2 regions of the Leucobacter exalbidus genome follow, and region 2 is predicted to be linked to the other one. Evidence: riboswitches for the same ligand, from Rfam matches in the RefSeq annotation. Region 2 holds a riboswitch; the other holds the start of a gene.
What was found. Region 2 has a riboswitch for thiamine pyrophosphate ahead of JOF28_RS12975 (thiamine ABC transporter substrate-binding protein). Riboswitches for the same ligand answer to the same signal wherever they lie in the genome.
Positions count from the first base shown of each region.

Region 1: another riboswitch for thiamine pyrophosphate. It lies ahead of thiM (hydroxyethylthiazole kinase); the one in region 2 lies ahead of JOF28_RS12975 (thiamine ABC transporter substrate-binding protein).

Region 1 covers NZ_JAFIDA010000001.1:265,638-269,044, forward strand. The annotation lists gene JOF28_RS01250 (hypothetical protein) at 671-1,780, shown strand; TPP riboswitch at 1,868-1,968, shown strand; gene thiM (hydroxyethylthiazole kinase) at 1,960-2,811, shown strand; gene thiE (thiamine phosphate synthase) at 2,808-3,407, shown strand, end outside.
Region 2 covers NZ_JAFIDA010000001.1:2,853,849-2,857,255, reverse strand. The annotation lists gene JOF28_RS12980 (ABC transporter permease) at 1-524, opposite strand, end outside; gene JOF28_RS12975 (thiamine ABC transporter substrate-binding protein) at 630-1,883, opposite strand; TPP riboswitch at 1,877-1,986, opposite strand; gene JOF28_RS12970 (cell division protein PerM) at 1,999-3,407, opposite strand, start outside.

The DNA.
Region 1 (3,407 bases), 2.6 Mb from region 2:
ACTACAGAATCATGGGTGATCCCTACGCGTGTGGTCGCGGAACGGTCTGAGAAAGCAGTAGAGCTCGGGCCTGATCGGGGGCGTCGAGGCGCGGTTGATTCTGACGCACATCTTGCGCTTGTAGTTTTGGCTCAGATGAAACACACCACATAGGTGAAACTCGCCAATCGACTGTGCGAAGCTTGGCCAGTCGCTACTTCAGCCAATGAGTGTTCCAGGGGGTGATTCGCAGATGCCGCGCAAACGCAAACAAGCAGTGCCCAAGCACTTTGTCCAAGTACTCAGACGCCCCAATGTGGGGGTCGAGACGACGACGGGGCGGCCGTGGATCGGCGTTGATCAGCAGGTCGGGCATGGCTCAGCCGACGCGCGGTTCGCGTTGACCCCTGAACAGTACGCTCAGGTGCTGACCGAGGGATGGCTAGAAACGCCTTTCGAAATGGAATGCTGGCGTGGCGAGCACCCCGAGCTGGAGTTATCACACCCAGGAAAGCGCCAAGAGACACCCGAAGTCTGGTCTCCGGCACCATCGCGGTCAATAGAGACGCCATTTCACGGTGAACTGTGGCGTCACGCTGACGTACTCGGGGCAACGCCAGAGGACGACATCGTTCAAGTTGTGCAGCAACTTGCAGCTCAGTCCTGGCAACCGTGCATCGTGGACGGGGTAGTGCATCGTCTGACATTCTTGCTCACCGGCGAAAACTCGTACCCGCGCCCCGAAGGGCTGATCGCCGGGCTCACGCAGGGGAGCACGCGCGACCTTGCGCACTTGATCTTGGGCGAGCCGGTAGACGCCACTCGTGACGAGTTTGCTGCGGACGGGATTCGGGTCTTTCTTGAATTCGAAGCCGGGGGCCTATCCCAGATCAGCATTGAGCCGACTTTGCAATGGACCCTTCCTCCGGGCCGCCTCGGGCGTCTCCTTGAGACGCTTGGGACTCCCGAGTTTAGTGATGCATTTGTTGAGGTTATCGAGCAGACGGGCGGAGCGCGGCGACGTCACGAGATACTTTCGGGCGGCATCGGGCGGCTCATTGTTTGGGACGCTGGGCTCAAAGTTCAAGTGCAAGACGGCAACATAGCGATCGCGCAGGTTGAGATCAGCACGGGCGAGGCCGATGAGCCGAATGAGTATGCCCGAACACTTGTCCCGGGCATGACGTGGCCAGCGACGCGAGAACAGTTGCACTCGGCATGGGGGCCGCCCTCAGCAACGGCCGGGCATGCCGATTTGTATCGGTACGGTCGTCGAGAATTGGCGGTGCACTTCAGCTCGGGTCAGGCTAACGCGACCCTGGTTAAGCTCACCGCCGTCATGAGCGGCCAGAATGCGACCATGGCGATGCCGTCGCGTAGTTCTGGCAATTACACAATCTATCTTGATCTGCTCGGGCGCCCCCAAACCGATGCGACTGTCGTCTACGCCCGCACGCAGCTCGGTGCTCACGTACAGCTGTCGGGCACGGGAAGAATCGTCACCGCGGTGGAAGTTGACGGGAGCAGAGTGGGCTTTGCTCGCTTCATGGACGGCTGGTCAAACGTTGCTAGGCGAAGCGACGTAGCTTTCGGCGCACCCGACTACTACGGTGCCCACGACGACGTCTGGTGGCGTGCCCCCGGATGGATTCACGTGCATTCCAATAATGGCCGAAATATTGATCGCATCACCGTCTCCCAAGAACGTCCGACTCGCCTTGACGTACACGCGTGGCAATTTGGGCGCGACAGCATGGAGGCCTGGCGGTCGCTTTCAGACGGGGCATCCGTCACTGAGTGATTGGTGGGTGTGCGGAGCAAACTTGGTGCTGGTCGTAGCTGTGTGACATGAAATTTCGGTGTTTCTGAACTCGTGGGCTATGTTGGGCTCTGTGACACGGGGTGCCCGTCGCCGAATGGCGGGCTGAGATTACACCCGTCGAACCTGATCTAGTTAGTACTAGCGAAGGGATGTTATAGATGCGCACGCGTCTAACCTCTGAACAATGCGCCCAAATGCTCGATTTTCTGCGGGAGCGAGCCCCACTCGTGCAGTGCGTCACCAATACGGTGGTGACAAATTTCACCGCGAACGCCCTGCTCGCCTTAGGCGCCGCCCCGGCCATGGTCGACGTGCCCATTGAGGCCGGCCAGTTCGCCCGCATCGCCTCTGGCGTGCTGATCAACCTGGGTACACCCCACGCCGAACAGCGCACCGCCATGCTTGAAGCGGCCCATGCGGCACACGACGCCGGCACCCCGTGGGTGCTCGATCCCGTGGCCGTCGGCACGTTGACGGTGCGCACCGATCTCGCCCGCGAACTGCTCGCACTGGCACCCACCGCCATTCGCGGCAATGCCTCAGAGATCATCGGACTAGCAGGCCAGGGGAGCGGCGGCCGCGGCGTCGACGCCACCGATCTTCCCGAGACCGCGCTCGCCGCAGCCACTCACCTGGCCGAGGCGACCGGCGCGGTGATTGCCATCTCGGGCGCGGTCGATCTGATCACCGATGGCACTGAAACCATCAGGGTCGCGAACGGCCACCCGCTGCTTACGCAGGTCACCGGGGGCGGTTGCGCACTCGGCGCGGTCACGGCGGCATTCCTGTCGCTCACACACGAGAGCGCAGCATCGGGCGGCCACGCGCCTAGCCCGCGTGGTGGGCTGGATGTGCTCGCCGCAACGGCGGCCGCGACCGCCGTGTATACAATTGCCGCCGAGCTCGCTGCGGCAGATGCAGAGGGCCCCGGCAGTTTCGGGTGGCGGTTCATCGACCGGCTGCACGATCTTGACGCCGCAACCGTCGCAGCGCGGGTGAGGCTGTCATGAGTGCACCAAACGATTCAGTGTCGGATATCTCAGTGCCAGATGCCTCAGCGCGCGCCATCGATCTCTCGATCTACCTCGTCACCGATGAGGCCCTGTGTGGTGAGCGCGGGGTGGTGCAGACCGCGATCGACGCCGTTGCGGGCGGGGCCACCACGGTGCAGCTGCGCCACAAAAACGCCTCAGATGAGCAGCTGCTCGAGACCCTGCTGCAGCTCGCACACGCAATAAGCGACCGGGCGACCCTGCTCGTGAACGACCGCGTCGACGTCTTCACCCGTGCGAAAGCCCTGGGGGCTGCGGTGCACGGCGTACACGTGGGGCAGGGAGACCTCGACCCTCGCGCCGTGCGGGCGCTGATCGGCGAGGACGCCATTCTCGGGCTGAGCGCAGACAGTGCGGCCCACCTCGCCGCGGTGCGCGCGCTACCGGCGGGCACCGCCGACTACCTCGGGGTGGGGGCGGTGCGCGCCACCTCCACCAAACCCGACCATCCGCCGGTGCTCGGCATCGACGGCTTTGCAGCGGTCACCGCGCAGGCAGCACTGCCGTGCGTGGCGATCGGCGGCATCGGCCTGGCCGACGCACAGCCCCTGCGA
Region 2 (3,407 bases):
CTAAACAAAAACACGAGCGAGGCGGCCGAGGCAAGCGCGGGGGCGAGCGCCGGCAGCGTGGTCGACACCCAGGCGCGCGCCTTCCCCGCGCCGAGCACGCGGGCGGCGGCCTCGGTGCTGTCGTCGAGCCGGGCCCAGAACGTGCCGACGGTGCGGGCCACCACGGGAACGTTGAAGAAGGTCATGGCGGCCACGATGACCGTGAGTGACCGGTCAAGGCCCGTCCACGCGAGGGGGCCACCCGGGCCGATCAGCGCCGTAAACGCGACGCCGACGACCACGGTGGGCAGCACGAACGGCACCGTCATGAGGGCCCGGGCAATGCCGCGGCCGCGAAACTTCAGCCGGTACAGCACATAGGCGGCCGGCAATCCCAGCACGAGCGACGTGATCGTCGCCAACACCGCCTGCGTGAGGGTTTGGCCGATGACCCGCCAGGTGCGGGCGCTGCCAAACACCTCACCGAATCCTCCGAGGTCGATGCGGCCGTCAGCCAGAAACCCGGTCGCGACGAGCGAGAGCACCGGCCACAGAAAGAACAGGGCCAGAAACGCGAGCGGGGTCGCCGCAGCGAGGGTCCACCAGAGTATTGGGGAGGACCCCCGCCGCCGCGCACCCGTGATCAGTGGTTACAGCCCGATCTCGTCGCCGAGGGTGCGCAACCAGCCTTCGCGGCCGCGTTCAATCTCAGCGGCGCTCAGGTCGTGGGCCTGCTGCGCGGTGGGCTCGGGGGCGAACTGTGCCCAGGCTGCGGGCAGCTCGACCGCACCATCGACCGGGTTCATGTACATCGTGTCGGGGATAGTGCGTTGAAACTCGTTCGATACGAGGTAGTCGACGACCGCGCGTGCCCCCTCGGGGTTCGCGGCATTCGCGAGTACGCCCGCGTATTCGGCCTGCCTCGTGCAGGTGCCCAGCAGCGCCTGCGTGCTCGCTGCGTCGCCCGCCTCGTTGACGGTGAACGCGGGAGACGAGGCGTATGAGACCACGATGGGTTTGGTGCCGCCCTCGCCGCCCTGGGTGAACTGGCCGTAGTAGGCGTCGCTCCAGCCCTGTTCGATGCGGGCGCCGTTGTCGAGCAGGGCCTGCCAGTAGTCGACGTAGCCGTCTTCGCCGAATGCGGCCACGGTGCCCACAAGGAAGGCGGCGCCGGTCGATGAAGCGGTCGGATCGAGCAGCACCGTCTGGTCGCGGTATTGAGGCTTCACGAGGTCTTCGTAGGTTTCGGGCGCGGCAATATCGTGCTCGGCGAACCAGCCCGTGTCGATGTTCACGCAGGTGGCACCAAAGTCGACGGGCACCATGCCCGTCTCGGCGATGAGCTGAACACCTTCGGCGGTGCTGGCATCAGCACCTGCACCGGTACCAGCACCGGCGGCCGATTCAGCGGCAATCGCGAACTCCGCGGCGCCTGCGGGCAGCTGCTTCGGTGCGTAGGGCTCCACTACGTCGCGCTCCACGAGCCGCGAGGCGAACATGGTGTCGACGCCAAAGAAGGCGTCGGCGATGGGCGCCCCCTGGGTGAGCACCAGCTTGTTCGTGAGCTCCCCGCCGTCGCCAGCCGCCACGACCTCAACGTCGTACCCGGTCGCCGCACTCGCTGCTTTCGCGAACGCGTCGTTGGGAAAGCTGCTGTGCACCGCCAGCGTGACGGTGTTGCTGCCCGAAGCGCCCGCCTGGCCTGCGGCACCGCTATCGGCACCGCTGTCGGCTGCGCCCGTGGCGCACCCCGCCAGCATCGTGAGCGCGATCGCCGCGGCACCAAGACCTGTGAAGCGCACGGCTCGCGCTTGCTGTGAGCCTCGCGCAGCTCGCACTCCCTGCGTGCCTCGCACGGCTCCGCCTGAGCGCTCCTGGCGCGTGGTCAAAACTGCATGCTGCATGAAGTCGTCCTTCCTCCGCTGGCATGAACCAGATCAGGTTAAACGGTCGGAGCAAGCGTGCTCCCTCTCAGCCCCGCGCATCAGGACTCCCGTGGATTGTGACCCCAGCCTAGCCCTACTCCTTGGGCCGACGCCAACCGGGCAGTTTAAACCGGCCACGCGGCTGCGTGATCGGCCCGGTATCGCCCTGCGACCGGCCCGCGTGATCATCGCGGGTGAGCGGCTCAGCATCGCCCGCATCCCACGCAAACGCCCGCAACAGTGCCTCGGATTCTTCGGCCGACAGCCCGTCTACTGACGCAGCTGACTCGCGCTGGGCCGCTGCTGCAGCGGCCTCCGCTGCCTCAGCCGCCTCGATATCAAAGATCTCGGGCGCGGGCCGCGGCTCAGGTTCCTCGAGCGGCTCAGGCGCTTCGGGCTCCTCGGGTTCTTGATCCGGATCAATCCCCCGCGCGTCATCAAACGCGTCGTAGTCACCGAGCTCGGGGTCGGCGCCCCAGGTCTCGCCCGCGTCGCCCCACTGCGGGGTGTCTACCTCGTCGTCAGGGCGTCCCCAGGTGTTCACCGCGCGCTCGGTGCGTGCGCGCGCGAAGAGATCCACCACCGGCGCCGTCACGGGTTCGACCGGGCGCTGCGGGTCTTCGCCGAAGCCTGCGTCTGCATCGAGGTCGTCACCCAGATCATTCGTAGCGTCTGGTGCCGCGCGCACGCGCGACAGGTCAACGGTCTCGGCGTCTTCGGGGCGTACCGCCCGGGCAGCGGCTTCGGCGGCCGCCGTGCGCTCAGCATTCCAGCGTGCGATCGGTTCGGGCAGCGCCACCGCGTCTTTCACGCGTGAGTAATCAGCGCGGGCCACCGACACCCCAATCAGCAATCCGACCGCGGCCTCGGCGGCGACTAGCCCGCCCACGAGCCACGCATCGGGGCCCGTGTGCGCGAGGCGGCCGGGCCCGAGGGATCCGGTGGCGAGCGCGCTCAGCCCCGCCACGACCAGACCCGTGCACACCGCGGCGATGACCGGCAGCGCCAGGGCGACGGGCCACGTGGCGCGGCGCAGTTCGGCGCGGCGGGCCAGCAGCGCCCCCACGGCCACATTGGCCAGCACCAACAGCAACGGTGCAATGGCGCCGAGTGATCCGGCGCTGCCCGGCAGCGCCCCAAACATGGGTAGCAGCGGCAGGGTGCCCACGGTTTCGGTGAACGGCGAGATCATGCCGCTGAGCTCGAAGCCGGCCCCGCTCAGCCACGACAGCGACCACACGATCGCGATCGGCAGCAGCGCGAGCTGCGTCAGAAACAGCAGCACCGACCCCAGCACATCGAGCTGCAGCGCCTGGGCCAGCGCGATCACATCGGCGAACCCAGTGGCGAGCGCAACGGTCACCGCGATCGCCGCGGTGCCCACGACCGCCGCGCAGGCACCCGCGGTCAGCCGGTAGACAGTGGCCGCCCGGGCCGGAAACGCCGCGACGCCCGCGAGCCCCAGGTGAGCCATGCCCCGCTGCACCGCGCGCACGCAGTAGC